Regions from separate parts of the Pseudomonas sp. B1-22 genome, predicted to be linked through region 2. Evidence: predicted binding sites of a transcription regulator. Region 2 holds the regulator's gene; the other holds the start of a gene.
What was found. The regulator LexA, encoded in region 2, represses DNA repair genes until DNA is damaged. The targets are predictions, from matches to a motif close to CTGTNTNNNNANACAG.

Region 1 (7,750 bases), on a different contig from region 2:
TAAGGTGAAGAAATCCGGCCCGTACGACCTGATCATCATCGACCCGCCGAGCTTCCAGAAAGGCAGCTTCGTCCTCGACAAGGACTACGCCCGCGTCCTGCGCCGCCTGCCGGAGCTGCTGGACGGCGCCGGTACCGTGCTGGCCTGCGTGAACGACCCGGCCGTGGGCGTGGACTTCCTCCTCCAGGGTATGGCCGCCGAGGCGCCGCAGCTGCGCTTCGTCGAGCGCCTGGAAAACCCGCCGGAGTTTGCCGATATCGAGGAAGACAGCGGGCTCAAGGCGCTGGTGTTCCGGCTGGATTGATCCGCCTGACGCCAAAACGGCGGATAACCGTGAACGGTTATTCGCCCTACGAATGGGCGCACCAGTTCGAGGCCCCGTAGGGCGCATAACGCCTACGGCGTTATCCGCCGCCCCATCGCCGGCACTATGCCCCTGTAGGAGCGAGCTTGCTCGCGAACCCCGCTTCACGCCGGGCCATTCGGTGCAATGCGGTTCGCGAGCAAGCTCGCTCCTACGAAGAGCAGCCCGCTGCTATGTAGGCAATCTCCCGATGAAAGGCCGCACTAACCCTTGCGGCCAGGCCCCCATCACGCCATCCTTGCCACTGTATGTAAAACCAGTGCCTGCCGATGTCCGCGCCGCTCGACCCCAGCCTTTACTACCTGACCAACTTCCACCGCGCCCTCGACTGGATCGACGAACGCTACGCCGACCTGCTCGACGCCGAGGAAGCCCGGTTCATCGCCGATTTCCGCGCGCTGCCGCTGCCGTCGCGGGCGCTGCTGGTGCGGCTGGTGATGCGCAAGGGCCCGCACTTTCGCGCCGGCAAGCTGAGCTACGCGGAGATCGGTGACATCCCCAGTGCCGCCGCGCCGCTGCTGGAGCTGGGCTGGCTGGACGACGCCTGCCCGCTGACATTGGAAGAGCTGCTGCCGCTGCTGCTCAAGGACGAACTGCTCGCGCGCTTTCGCGATGACCTGCCACGCGGCGCGCTGAAGAAGGCCGAGTTGTACGAGCACCTGCACGCCTACCACGAACAGGTGCAGCCCTTCGCCGGCTGGTACCCGAACCTCGACCCGCTCTACACCCTGATGGCGACACCGCTGTGCGACCGCCTGCGCCTGCTGTTCTTCGGCAACCTGCAGCAGGACTGGTCCGAATTCGTCCTCGCCGACCTCGGCATCTTCCGTTACGAAAACGTCCCCTTCACTGCCGATTCCCGAGCCTTCCGCAGTCGCGACGACCTGCAGGCCTACATCCACCTGTGGAACGGTGCGGTGCGCTTCGAAAGCGGTGAGCCCATCGCTGACCTGCTGGCCGAACTGGGCGACTTCCATAGCGACAACCCTTATTTACAGACCCGCCACGGTCGCCTGCTGTACCGCATGGCCTACCAGCTGGAGCGCGAAGGCGAGCTGGACGCCGCGCTGGCGCTGTACCAGCGCACCGCCGCCGGAGGTTCGCGGCAGCGGCAGATCCGCGTGCTGGAACGCCTGCAACGCTTCGAGGAAGCCCACGCTCTGGTGCAAGCCGCGCTGGCAGCGCCGGAAAGCGACGGCGAGCTGCAGTTGGTGGAGCGCGCGCTGACCCGGCTGGTCCGCCAGCTCGGCCTGCCGAAAGAGAAAACCGCCAAGGCCGTGCCGCCGCTGCGCATCGATCTGGAACTGCCGCGCCCGGACGTCAACGTCGAATTCGCCGTGCAGGCCGTGCTTCACCAGGACGAAGCGCCGGTGCACTACGTTGAAAACGCGCTGGTCTGCAGCCTGTTCGGCCTGCTCTGCTGGGAGGTGATCTTCGCGCCGCTGCCCGGCGCCTTCTTCCACCCCTTCCAGGCCGGGCCCAGCGACCTCTACCGCAGCGACTTCGTCAGTCGCCGTGCCGAAGCCTTTGCCGCACGCCTGGCGTTGCTGGACAGCGACGCGTACCGGACGGCGATCCGCGAAACCTGGGCCGCCAAGTCCGGCATCCTCTCGCCCTTCGTGCATTGGGAACTGCTCGATGAGAACCTGCTGGAACAGGCCCTGCACTGCCTGCCGGCGGCGCACCTGAAGCTGTGGTTCGAGCGCCTGCTGGCCGACCCGAAGGCCAACCGCGCCGGCATGCCCGACCTGATCCAGTTCTGGCCCGGAGAGGCGCGCTACCGAATGATCGAGGTGAAAGGCCCCGGCGACCGCCTGCAGGACAACCAGAAGCGCTGGCTGGCCTTCTGCGCCGAGCACGGCATGCCGGTGGAGGTCTGCTATGTGCGCTGGCAGGGCGAGGCGGACGAAGCCGAATGAGCTACGCCATCGCCGTGCGCGCGCTGTGCGAATTCACCGCCAAGGAAGGTGACCTCGACCTGCGCTTCACCCCCGCCCCCACCGCCCAGGAAGGCATGGCCGGGCACGCCACGGTGGTCTCCCGCCGCGGCCTTGGCTACATCGCCGAATTGCCTTTGCGCGGCGAATATCCGGGCCTGGTGGTCAGCGGCCGCGCCGACGGCTACGACCCGAACGAAAACCTGCTGGAAGAGATCAAGACCCACCGCGGCGACGTCGCGCGCATCCCGCAGAACCATCGGCTGCTGCACTGGGCGCAGGTGAAGGTGTATGGCTGGCTGCTGTGCCAGACGCTGGAGATCGACGCCATCGATCTCGCCGTCGTCTACTTCAACGTCATCACCCAGAAGGAAACCGAGTTCCGCGAGCGCTTCGCCGCTGACGAACTGCGCGCCTTCTTCGAGCTGCAATGCCAGCGCTTCGTGCAGTGGGCCGAGCAGGAGAGCGCCCACCGCGTCGAACGCGACCAGGGACTGGAAGCGCTGCGCTTCCCCTATGCCGACTTCCGCCAGGGCCAGCGCATGCTTGCCGAGTCGGTGTACCGCGCCGCCCGCGACGGCCAGACGCTGATGGCGCAGGCCACCACCGGCATCGGCAAGACCCTCGGTACGCTGTTCCCGCAGCTCAAGGCCTTCCCCGGCCAGCAACTGGACCGATTGTTCTTCCTCACCGCCAAGACCCCCGGCCGGCGCCTGGCCCTGGACGCCCTGGCGACCCTGCGCCAGCAGGAGGCCGCCCAGCCGCTGCGGGTGCTGGAGCACGTCGCCCGCGACAAGGCCTGCGAACACCCGGACAAAGCCTGCCACGGCGAATCCTGCCCGCTGGCCAAGGGCTTCTACGACCGCCTGCCCGCCGCCCGCGAGGCCGCGCTCAAACAGTGCTGGCTGAACCAGGAAACGGTGCGCCAGGTGGCGCTGGAGCACCAGGTCTGCCCCTACTACCTGAGCCAGGAGCTGTGCCGCTGGTCCGACGTGGTGGTGGGCGACTACAACTACTACTTCGACATGACCGCCCTGCTCTACGGCCTTACCGTGCTCAACGACTGGAAGGTCACCCTGCTGGTGGACGAGGCGCACAACCTCATCGAGCGCGGCCGTGGCATGTACAGCGCCGAGCTGGACCAGGGCGAGTTCAACGCCCTGCGCAAGGTCGCCCCGGCCAAGCTGAAGAGCGCGCTGGAGCGCGTCGGCCGGCACTGGAACCAGCTGCACCAGGACCAGGACGCGGAGTACCAGATCTACCCGACCATTCCCGACCTGTTCATCGCCGCGCTGCAGAAGGCCGTCAGCGCCATCACCGACCACCTCACCGACCAGCCCACCGGCAACGAGGCCGAGCTGCTGCGCTTCTACCTCGACGCCATGCTGTTCTGCCGTCTGGCCGAGTCCTACGGGCCGCACTCGCTGTTCGACATCACCCGCCACGACGTCAGCGCGCGGCGCGTGCTCTCGACCCTATGCCTGCGCAACGTGGTGCCGGCGCCCTTCCTCGCCGAGCGCTTCAAGGCGGCGCACAGCACCACACTGTTCTCCGCCACCCTGACCCCGGCGCACTACTACGCCGACCTGCTCGGCCTGCCCGAAGACACCGGCTGGCGTGAGGTGGAGTCGCCCTTCCACGCCGAGCAGCTGGAAGTCCACGCGCTGAGCAACCTGTCCACCCGCTACCAGCACCGCGAGGCCAGCCTCACGCCGATCAGCACCCTGATGGCCCGGCAGTTCCGCGCGCGCCCCGGCAACTACCTGGCCTTCTTCAGCAGCTACGCCTACCTGCAGCAGGCGCTGGAGCGCTTCACCGCCGAGCACCCGGATATTCCCTGTTGGGTGCAGTCGCGCAGCATGAACGAACTGGAGCGCCAGGCCTTTCTCGACCGCTTCACCACCCAATCACGCGGCATCGGCTTCGCCGTGCTCGGCGGCGCCTTCGGCGAGGGCATCGACCTGCCGGGCGACCGGCTGATCGGCGCCTTCATCGCCACGCTGGGCCTGCCGCAGGTGAACGAGGTCAACGAGGAGATCAAGCAGCGCATGCAGGGGATGTTCGGCGACGGCTACGACTACACCTACCTGTTCCCCGGCTTGCAGAAGGTCGTCCAGGCGGCCGGCCGGGTGATCCGCACGACGACGGATTCGGGGGTGATCTACCTGCTGGATGACCGCTTCAACCAGCCGGCGGTGCGGAAGTTGCTGCCGGGGTGGTGGAAGCCGGAGCGGTTGAAGTTCATCGCCGACCCGCCGCGGTTCAAGGCGCCGCAGGGGTATCTGCTGCTGTAGCCCTTTGCACGGTCTGATCGGGGCATGCCCGTGATAGCGCCCATGGGGAGCTGCTACGGCGCCGGCATTTCCGGCTAGGTAGGAGCGGACTTTGTCCGCGATGCTTTTGCTTCGGGTTGGGTGTGTATGCGCCGCTTCGGCGTGTGCTGGGACTTTTTGTTTCGCCCCCTCGGGCGAGCCCCTTTTGTCAAACGTCGGATAGCCGCCCTCACAAAAGGAACCAAAAGGTCTTGCCCCTCCATCCGGTTTTTCGCATGGGGGCGAAAAATACCCTCGTCGAATCGCAGTTTCAGGGGCCCGCCGCGAAGGGCCATCCCTGGCCCATCGCGGCTCTCGCGGCATCCATGCCGCTCAACCCCTGAAACTCCAATTCAACGAGGCCTCCTGAAAGGGGCATTCGGCGCGTACGGATGTTTCCCTGGAAGTCCCAAGGGCAAGAGCAAAGATCAAGAGCGAGGGCATGGCGGTTGCTCCCGTAGGAGCGGGCCATGCCCGCGACATCCATCGCGGCGTATTTCGATCCCACCCGGAAATACCGAGGCCCCCGCCAAATTGTAGGAGCGAGCTTGCTCGCGAACCTCGCCTGAAACGCCGCCTGCCGGCTGATCGCGGGCATGGCCCGCTCCTACAGTGAGCCCCAACGTCCGTCAGACCAACCACCATTGACGGCCCCATCCCACCGGATAAACTGTATATCCATACAGTCATATTCGAGCCACCCCATGCCCCGCCATCCCATCCCCCAACTCGCCCGTCGGACGCATGACCGTCTCCGCTCGCCGACCAGGAGCGCGTGATGGGCAGCGTAGTCGCGCTCGACACCCTGTTTAACCAGCGCCAGGTCTGGAAGGGTCAGCCCCAGGGTCTGCCGCCCAGCCTGCAACCCACTGGCCATGCCGCGCTGGACGCCGCCCTGCCCAGCGGCGGCTGGCCGGAAGCGGCGCTCAGCGAAATCCTCCTGGCTACCGAAGGCACCGGCGAGCTGCAACTGGTCTGGCCGACCCTCGCGCGGCTCAGCGCGGCGGGCGAACGCATCGTGCTGGTCGCACCGCCCCACATCCCCTACCCGGCCGCCTGGCAGGCCGCCGGCGTCATACTGGACCAGCTCACCATCGTCCAGGCCAGCGGCCGCGATGCGCTCTGGGCCGCCGAGCAGTGCCTGCGCTCGGGCAGTTGCGGCGCCGTGCTGTGCTGGCCACAGCAGGCCGACGACCGCGCCCTGCGCCGCCTGCAGGTGGCCGCCGAAACCGGGCAGACCCTGGCCATCGCCTACCGCTCGCAGCGCGAAGCGCTCAACCCGTCGCCCGCCGCACTGCGCCTGGCGCTGGACGCCAACCCGGCGCAGCTGCGCGTGCTCAAGTGCCGTGGAGGCCTGGCGCCGACGCGGTCCATCCCGCTGCCCTGGCATTGAGGCCGCCATGCTCTGGGCCTGCATTCTCCTGCCGCAGCTGGCAATGGACGGCGTGTTGCGCGGCCGTCCCGAGCCGGACGCCGCCCTGGCGCTGCTCGCCGGGCCGCCCCAGCGCCGCGTGCTGCAGGCGGTGAACCCGGCCGCGCGGGCGCTGGGGCTCAAGCCCGGCCAGTCGCTCACCGCAGCCCAGGCGCTGAGCCGCGACTTCGCCACCGCCGAGTACGACCTGCGCGACGTGCAGCGCTGGCAGAACCTGCTGGCCGCCTGGGCCTACGGCTTCAGCTCGCAAGTCAGCCAGCACTACCCGCGCGCGCTGCTGCTGGAGGTGCAGTCCAGCCTGCAACTGTTCGGTCCCTGGCCACGCTTCGAAGCGCGCCTGCGCGAGGAGCTGAACGGACTGGGCTTCCGCCATCGCATCACCGCCGCGCCCAATCCGGCCGCGGCGCGCATCCTCGCCAACGGCCACGACGGCCTGGCGATCCACGACAACCAGCAACTGCGCCAGTACCTGGGACGGATGCCGCTGGAGCGCCTGGGCCTGGAGCGCGACACCGCCACCTCCCTGGGCCGCATGGGCCTGCGCAGCCTGCAGCAACTGCTCGCCCTGCCGCGCGAGAGTCTGGCCCGGCGTTTCCCGCCACAGGTGCTGCGGCAGGTCGACACCCTGCTCGGCCAGCGCCCGCTGGCCCTGGAGTTCTACCGGCCGCCGGATACCTTCGAGTCACGCATCGAGCTGAACTTCGACGTGGAATCGACCCAGGCACTGCTGTTCCCGCTGCGCCGCCTGACCGCCGACCTCGCCGCCTTCCTCGCCGGGCGCGACAGTGGCGTGCAGCGTTTCGTCCTCTATCTGGAACACCACGAAGGCAGCGACACGCAGATGCCGGTCGGCCTGCTCAGCGCCGAGCGCGAGGCAGCGATGCTCTTCGAGCTGACCCGTGGCCGTCTGGAGCAACTGCAACTGCGCGCCCCGGTGCACAGCGTGCGACTGCTGGCCGACGACCTGCCGGCCTTCGTCCCGCAGCACCGCGAGCTGTTCGACGACCGCCCGCAGCAGTCGCTGCCCTGGGAGCAACTGCGCGAACGGCTGCGCGCGCGACTGGGCGACGATGCCGTGCACAGTCTCGGTGGCCGCGCCGACCATCGCCCGGAGCGCGCCTGGCAAAGCAGCTCCATGCCGCTTTTGCCCGTCACCGAAGCCCCGCGCCCCGGCTGGCTGCTGGCCGAACCCCAGCCATTGCGCGAATTCGCCCCGACGCTGCTGGCCGGCCCCGAGCGCATCGAATCCGGCTGGTGGGACGGCGAGGACATCCGCCGCGACTACTACCAGGTGCGAACCCGCAGCGGCCAGCGCGCCTGGGCGTTCCGCCCGGTGGGCGACGACGGCCCCCTGCTGCTGCACGGCTGGTTCGCATGAGCGCGCCGGCCGAAGGCATCGGCTATGCCGAGCTGCATTGCCTGTCCAACTTCAGCTTCCAGCGCGGCGCCTCCAGCGCGGCCGAGCTCTTCGAGCGGGCGAAGAAGCTCGGCTACCGGGCGCTGGCGATCACCGACGAATGCAGCCTGGCCGGTATCGTCCGCGCCTGGCAGGCCTCGAAGGAGACGGAAATCCCGCTGATCACCGGCAGCGAACTGAGCCTCTCGCAAGGCCCGAAGCTGGTGCTGCTGGCGGAGAACCTGGCCGGCTACGAGAACCTCTGCCGCCTGCTCACTCACGCCCGCCGCCGTGCCGAGAAAGGCAGCT
Region 2 (7,750 bases):
TCCCACCGCGTTCACCGCCAGCACTGCCTCGGCACCGGCCTGCTGCAGCGCCCAGAGGTTGGCGCGGTAGTTCACCTGGTGCGGCGGGAAGCGGTGCGGATGGCCATGGCGAGCCAGGAACAGCACCTCGCGGCCGGCAAACTCACCGCGCTGGATGGCCGCCGAGGGCTCGCCGTAGGGCGTGTCCAGAGCAATGGAATCCTTCAGGGTCAGGCCTTCCAGCTGGGTCAGGCCGGTGCCGCCGATGATGGCGTAGACAGTCATGCTTCTATCCTCAAATTGTCCCTGCGATCTCGCGAGCTAGAGCAGAACAAGGCGGAGGGCTGGATCGGACGCGGAGTTGACTTCATGTCAATGAGCAGTCCGATCCAGCCTTCCAACGCCGTTATGCCGACGCGCAGCAGATCGCAATCAATCGATCAGTTGGGCAGCGCGCAGCTCACCGACCGCCTGCTGCCAGCGCGGAAGCTGCTTGTATTCGGTGCCCGGCCAAGCCTTGGCACGCATGCGCTGCAGGCGCTGCGGCGCAGTGACCTTCAGGCGCTGCAGCGCGCTCAGAGCCAGCTCGGCGGAGGCGCGGTCATTGCACACCAGCCCCATGTCGCAGCCTGCCGTCAGCGCGGCCTCGATGCGGTTGGCGGCATCGCCCACCACGTGGGCGCCAGCCATGGACAGGTCATCGCTGAAAATCACGCCGTCGAAGCCCAGCTCGCCGCGCAGGATGTCCTGCAACCAGCGACGCGAAAAACCGGCAGGATTCGGATCGACCTGCGGGTAGATCACATGGGCCGGCATCAGCGCATCCAGCTCGCCGGACAAGCGCTGGAACGGGATCAGGTCGCAGGCCCGGATCTGCTCAAGGCTGCGCTCGTCCTCGGGGATCGCCACGTGGGAATCCGCCTCCGCCCAGCCATGGCCGGGGAAGTGCTTGCCGGTGGCCGCCATGCCGGCGGCGTGCATACCGCGGATGAAGGCGCCGGCCAGCGCAACCGCGCGCTCGGGATTGCCCTCGAAGGCGCGACTGCCGACCACGGCGCTGCGCTGGTGATCCAGGTCCAGCACCGGGGCGAAGCTGAGGTCCAGGCCCACGGCCAGCACCTCGGTCGCCATCAGCCAGCCGCATTGCTCGGCCAGGCGCTCGGCATTGTCGTTATCAGCGATGGCGCGCATCGCCGGCAGGCGCAGGAAGCCCTGGCGCAGGCGCTGCACACGACCGCCTTCCTGGTCCACCGCCAGCAGCAGGTCCGGACGCACCGCGCGGATAGCCGCACAGAGCTCGCGCACCTGGCGCGGTGACTCGATATTGCGGGCGAAGATGATCAGGCCACCGACTTCCGGGTGGCGCAGAATCTGACGGTCCTCGGCGGTCAGCCAGGTGCCGCCGATGTCGAGCATCAGGGAGCCTTGCATGTGCATTCCTTTCAGTTCAGTTGTGGCGCCTGCCAGTCGGGGCAGACGGCCTCTTCGATTCGGACCCGGCAATGGAGGGGAACCCGGGGAAAGAGTTCCAGCAGGTCATCGTTACGCAGGCGGATACAGCCATGGGACAGCGGCGTGCCCATGGGCTCGCAGTCCGGCGTGCCGTGCAGATAGATGTAGCGGCGGAAGGTATCGACCTCGCCCATTCTATTGCGCCCCGGCTCGCAGCCGCTGAGCCAGAGGATGCGGGTGAGAATCCAGTCGCGGCCGGGAGACTCATCGTGCAGCGCCTGGGTCCAGACCTCGCCTGTCCAGCGCCGCCCCTTGAGCACCGCGCCCTTGGGCAGCCCGTCACCGATGCGCGCGCGGACCTGATGCAATCCGCGCGGCGTGCAGCCGGAGCCACTACGCTCGCCGGCGCCATTGACCGCCGTGGAGACCGGCAGGCGCACGCACAGCTGCTCCCCGGCAAAGCCATAGAGCATCTGGTCGGACAGGGAAATATGGAGGAGATCGAGATCAGCCATGGCCGGCTACTTTAGCCGATCAGGCCTGCACCGCCCAGCGCAAAGCCGGGCGTCGTTCAGACCTTGGCGGGTGCGGCGCTCGCCTTGCTGCGCGGCTTGAGCTGCGCCCCGGCCAGCGAAGGATCGCTGACACCGCTGTCGGCGCGCATGCCGGCGGCGAGGAACGGCACCATCAGGCGCATCACCTGCTCGATGGAGGTGTTCACCCCGAAGTCGTTCTCGGCCATCGCGCGCAGCGCCTTGATGCCGGACATGCTGAACACCGCGGTACCCAGCATGAAGTGCACGCGCCAGAACAGCTCCAGCGGCGGCAGGCGCGGTGCGGCTTCGTGCACCAGCAGCATGTAGCGGCGGAACACCTTGCCGTAGACTTCTTCGAGATACTTGCGCAGATGGCCCTGGCTCTGGCTGAAGGCCAGACCGAGCAGGCGCATGAAGATGGACAGGTCGTTGCCACTGCGCGGCTTCACCGCCATGGCCTGGACGACCAGCAGCTCCAGCAGCTCTTCCAGGGTGGCGCGCGGCGCGTCGGGCTTGGCCTGGCGGCGGTCCAGCTCCTTTTCGAGACTGGCGCAGAACGGGCCGAGGAAGCGCGAGAAGACCGCCTGGATCAGCGCCTTCTTCGAGCCGAAGTGATAGTTCACCGCCGCGAGGTTCACCCCCGCCTTGCTGGTGATCAGACGCAAGGAGGTTTCGGCGAAGCCTTTCTCCGCGAACAGCTGTTCCGCAGCATCCAGGATGCGTTCGACGGTTTCCGACTGGGCCATGGCTACTCCGCCTGACAAACACTTGTTTGAAACATACGTTTCAGCCTCTTGTATTGTCAAGCAAAGTGCGACCGATTGTTAACAAAAACATGGGCAATGCGACAAGCTGATTTCAACCTTCAGCAAGACGCTTGCCAGCCCGCACAGGTTACATCTGCCGTTGCAGCACCGACAGCCGCGCGAAATTAGGCATTGCCAGAGCGCCTTCACTGTATATAATTCCAGTCACTGTATAAAAAGCCAGAGTATGGACATGCTGAAGCTGACGCCGCGCCAAGCCGAAATCCTCGCCTTCATCAAACGCTGCCTGGAAGACAACGGCTATCCGCCCACCCGTGCGGAAATCGCCCAGGAACTCGGCTTCAAGTCGCCCAACGCCGCCGAGGAGCATCTGAAGGCCCTCGCCCGCAAAGGCGCCATCGAGATGACCCCGGGCGCCTCCCGTGGCATCCGCATCCCTGGCTTCGAACCCAAGGCCGCCGCCAACGAAGACGAGCTGCCGATAATCGGTCGCGTCGCCGCCGGCGCGCCGATCCTCGCCGAGCAGAACGTCGACGACACCTGCCGGATCAACCCTACCTTCTTCAACCCGCCGGCCGACTACCTGCTGCGCGTGCGCGGGCAGAGCATGAAAGACGTCGGCATCATGGACGGCGACCTGCTCGCCGTGCACGTCACCCGCGAAGCGCGCAACGGCCAGATCGTGGTCGCTCGCCTGGGTGAAGAAGTGACGGTAAAGCGATTCAAGCGCGAAGGCAGCAAGGTCTGGCTGATCGCCGAGAATCCCGAGTTCGCCCCCATCGAGGTCGACCTCAAGGAACAGGAACTGATCATCGAAGGCTTGAGCGTCGGCGTGATCCGTCGCTGAACAGGAGATATCCATGCAGTACCCGCAGCCGCTGAACCTGCCGCAACTCCCGCTGTTCCAGGAAGCACTCTGGGCGAGCGGTACTGCTCCCCTGCTTCCGGAGCTGATGGAAGACGAGCCCGCGGATGACGAACGCGCCTTCAGCGAAATCGCCCTGCGCGGCCTCCCCGGCCAGTGCCTGACACTGCTGGCGCCGATGCTCCGCGAGCTGAGCGAGGAAAGTGACTCCCGCTGGCTGACGCTGATCGCCCCGCCCTCCAGCCTGACTCCGGACTGGCTACGCAAGGCCGGCCTGAACCGCGAACGCATCCTGCTGCTGCCGGCGCGCGACCAGGCCGCCGCACAAGCCCTGGCCTGCGAGGCGCTGCGCCTGGGCAACAGTCATACCGTGGTGAGCTGGCTGAATCTAAACGCCAAGGCGCGCACGCAGCTGTCCCGCGCAGCCGTTACCGGCAAGGCGCAGAGCCTGAACATTCGTCTGGGTTGAAACAGAAGCTTCGCCGCGAATGCGGCGAAGCAGCGGGATTCAGTGCAGGACGCGTGGACCTTCGTCGTCCATGCCCATGTCGCCACCTTCGGCAAGGCGGCCAGCCATCTGCACGCCGACATTGAACATCGCCTTGGCGATTTCGATATGCTGACCCTGCAGGAAGCCTTTGGCGTCAGCGGAGAATTCCAGGGTCACCAGCGACTCCTCATCATCCGCGCGACGCAGCACGATACGCCCGTCAGGCAGCTCTACGATTTCCAGAAATGAGGTTGGCATAGCGAAGGTTCTCCACAGCAGAACCCGTAGTGTAACAGCCACATTCGCTACACCCTAGTGCAACATTCCTCAAGCCGACCGACTGGTCGCAGCTGTGGATCAATGCACCAATCAGAGCTCGGTCAGCGAGGCGCGGAAGCGCAGCACCAGCTCTTTCAGGGATTTCCGCCAGGCTTCTAGCTCGTCGTTGCTCAACTCGACCGGCGCTTCGTCATCGACATTCACCGCCTGGATCAGCGGCTGGGTCGGATCGACCTTGGCCTTCTTCGGCTCGCTCGGCGGCTGGAACAGCGCAGCGTAGGCGGCCAGCAGGCGGCCCAACCATGCTTCCGGCGATTGCGCCAGCTCGACCATTTCCGCCAGCTCCGGGCTCGGGGCGGCGGCCAGCACGTCGGCGTTCAGCAGCATGTCGACGCGCGGCGCGCCCGCCTGCGGCAGGCGGTAGTAACCGGCGATCTCATGGGCCACACCCAGCACCGCACCATAGAGATGGAACAGTGCCGCTTCGCGCTCGGCCTGGATGCGCGCCTGGGCGTTCATCGCGCGGGCCGACTCGGCAGTGCGCCAGGCTTCCAGGGCGAGGCCGGCGAAGAACAGCTTCTGGTTGGTACGGGTATAGAGTTCGTGCGCCATGGCCAGGCCCTCTCGCAATCCACGTCGGCAGTATAAGCACGCCCCGCCTCAGCGGGGCGCGCCTTCCATCAGCGCTTGTCTTCGACCTTCCACTTGCCGCCGTCGAAGAACGCACGCCAGCCGGTGGGTTTGCCGTCGACCTCGGACTGCACGTACTGCTCCTTGGTCTTGCGGCTGAAGCGGATCACCGCCGGGCGGCCATCCGGGTCCTTTGCGGGAGCGGCAAGCAGGAAGTGGTACTTCGGATCCAGCTCATCCTTATGCGGCACCAGTTCGGCCACCAGCGGAGCGCGGGTCTCGCGGTTCTTCGGGAACTGGCTGGCGGCCAGGAACAGGCCGGAAGCGCCGTCACGCAGTACGTAGATGTCGTCCACCTTCTCGCACTTGAGTTCCGGCATGCGGATGGCGTCCATCTTCGGCGGGGCGGGCTCGCCGTTCTTCAGCAGCTTGCGGGTGTTCTTGCAGGTCGGATTGGTGCAACCGAAGAACTTGCCGAAACGGCCGGTCTTGAGCTGCATCTCGCTGCCGCACTTGTCGCATTCCAGGCTCGGGCCTTCGTAGCCCTTGATGCGGTACTGGCCTTCTTCGATCTCGTAGCCGGCGCAGTCCGGGTTGTTGCCGCAGATGTGCAGCTTGCGCTTCTCGTCGACCAGGTAGGCGTCCATCGCGGTGCTGCAGATCGGGCAGCGGTGCTTGCCACGCAGTACGCGGGATTCGGATTCGCCTTCGTCATCCGCAGCGATTTCGTCGCCCGGAATCAGGTTGATCGTGGCCTTGCAGCGCTCTTTCGGCGGCAGGCTGTAGCCCGAGCAGCCGAGGAACACGCCGGTGGAGGCGGTACGGATCATCATCGGCCGGCCGCACTCGCGGCAGGGGATGTCGGTCAGGGTCGGCTGGTTGGCGCGCATGCCGTCGTTGGCGGCTTCGGCCAGGTCGAGCTTCTTGCGGAAGTCGCCGTAGAATTCGTCCAGCAGGTGTTTCCAGTCGCGCTCGCCCTGCGCCACGTCATCGAGGTGCTCTTCCATGCCGGCGGTGAAGCCGTAGTCCATCAGGTTGGAGAAGCTCTCGTTGAGGCGGTCGGTGACGATATCGCCCATCTTTTCCGCGTAGAAACGGCGGTTGTGGGTGGTGACGTAGCCGCGCTCCTGGATGGTGGAGATGATCGCCGCGTAGGTGGACGGACGGCCGATGCCACGCTTTTCCAGTTCCTTGACCAGGCTGGCTTCGGAGAAACGCGCCGGCGGCTTGGTGAAGTGCTGGCTCGGGTCGAGCTTGAGCAGCTTCATGGCTTCGCCCTGGTTCATCTCCGGCAGGACGTCGTCCTCGCCCGGCTTGCTCTGCTGCGGCAGCACCTTGGTGTAACCGTCGAACTTGAGGATGCGGCCCTTGGCGCGCAGCTCGAAGTCACCAGCGGCAACGCTGACGGTGGTGGACAGGTATTCGGCCGGCGGCATCTGGCAGGCCACGAACTGGCGCCAGATCAGGTCGTACAGGCGCTCGGCATCGCGCTCCATGCCCGACAGCTGGGTCGGACGCAGGTTGACGTCGGACGGACGAATCGCTTCGTGCGCTTCCTGGGCGCCTTCCTTGCTGGAATAGAAGTTCGGCTTGGCCGGCAGGTATTTCTTGCCGAACTCGCTGTCGATGAAGCCACGCACCATATCGATGGCGTCGGCCGACAGGTTGGTCGAGTCGGTACGCATGTAGGTGATGTAGCCGGCTTCGTAGAGACGCTGGGCCATCATCATGGTCTTCTTCACCCCGAAGCCCAGGCGGTTGCTCGCGGCCTGCTGCAGGGTGGAGGTGATGAACGGGGCCGAGGGCTTGCTGGAGGTCGGCTTGTCCTCGCGCTTGGAGACGCTGTAGCTGGACGCCTTGAGCTTCTCCAGGGCGGCCATGGCCTGGGCTTCGTTCAGCGGCTTGAAGGCTTCACCCTTCTCGCGCACCACTTCGAAGCGGACCTTGTCGTTCTTCGGCGTGCCGAGATCGGCATGCACTTCCCAGTATTCTTCCGGGACGAAGGCACGGATCTCGCGCTCACGCTCGACCACCAGCTTCACCGCCACCGACTGCACGCGGCCGGCGGAAAGGCCGCGGGCGATCTTCGCCCACAGCAGCGGCGAGACCATGTAGCCCACCACGCGATCGAGGAAGCGGCGCGCCTGCTGGGCGTTCACGCGGTTGATGTCCAGCTCGCCGGGCTGGGAGAAGGCCTCCTGGATGGCCTTCTTGGTGATTTCGTTGAAGACCACGCGCTTGTAGCGCGAGTCATCGCCGCCGATGGCCTCGCGCAGGTGCCAGGCAATGGCCTCCCCTTCGCGGTCCAAGTCGGTTGCGAGATAGATGGTGTCGGCATCCTTGGCCAGGCGGCGCAGCTCGTCGATCACCTTTTCCTTGCCGGGCAGGATCTCGTACTTGGCCTTCCAGCCGTGCTCCGGATCGACGCCCATGCGGGTGAAGAGCTGGCGCTTGGCCTTCTCCTTCGGCGACAGGGCCGGCGCTTCAGCTGCCGTCTTGCGCGCTTTGGCCGCAGGCTCCTTCGAAGCGGAAGAGCCGCTGGTGGGCAGGTCGCGGATGTGGCCGATGCTCGACTTCACCACGTACTGGTTGCCCAGGTACTTGTTGATGGTCTTGGCCTTGGCCGGTGATTCCACGATGACCAGCGATTTACCCATGGATCGGAATATTCCTGCGTCGAAAAGATGAATAAATAAGGAGGGAGGCGCTTGGAGCGGCACCGCTATATATAGTGGCGGTCACGCCAAGGTCA

Region 1: a site for LexA is predicted at 5,284-5,299, ahead of imuA (translesion DNA synthesis-associated protein ImuA). Genes of this name have one in related genera too.

Annotation. Positions count from the first base shown of each region.
Region 1 is NZ_JBCHVH010000007.1:215,464-223,213, forward strand. Features, by position in the region: gene ACQ5BL_RS25960 (class I SAM-dependent methyltransferase) at 1-304, shown strand, start outside; gene ACQ5BL_RS25965 (VRR-NUC domain-containing protein) at 634-2,283, shown strand; gene ACQ5BL_RS25970 (ATP-dependent DNA helicase) at 2,280-4,595, shown strand; gene imuA (translesion DNA synthesis-associated protein ImuA) at 5,392-6,006, shown strand; gene ACQ5BL_RS25980 (Y-family DNA polymerase) at 6,014-7,423, shown strand; gene ACQ5BL_RS25985 (error-prone DNA polymerase) at 7,420-7,750, shown strand, end outside.
Region 2 is NZ_JBCHVH010000001.1:579,784-587,533, reverse strand. Features, by position in the region: gene ACQ5BL_RS02825 (S-methyl-5'-thioinosine phosphorylase) at 1-264, opposite strand, end outside; gene nagZ (beta-N-acetylhexosaminidase) at 412-1,410, opposite strand; gene ACQ5BL_RS02815 (L,D-transpeptidase) at 1,422-1,946, opposite strand; gene ACQ5BL_RS02810 (TetR/AcrR family transcriptional regulator) at 2,003-2,713, opposite strand; gene lexA (transcriptional repressor LexA) at 2,967-3,581, shown strand; gene sulA (SOS-induced cell division inhibitor SulA) at 3,595-4,068, shown strand; gene ACQ5BL_RS02795 (hypothetical protein) at 4,108-4,347, opposite strand; gene ACQ5BL_RS02790 (DUF6586 family protein) at 4,459-4,980, opposite strand; gene topA (type I DNA topoisomerase) at 5,049-7,655, opposite strand; gene ACQ5BL_RS02780 (DUF1653 domain-containing protein) at 7,748-7,750, opposite strand, start outside.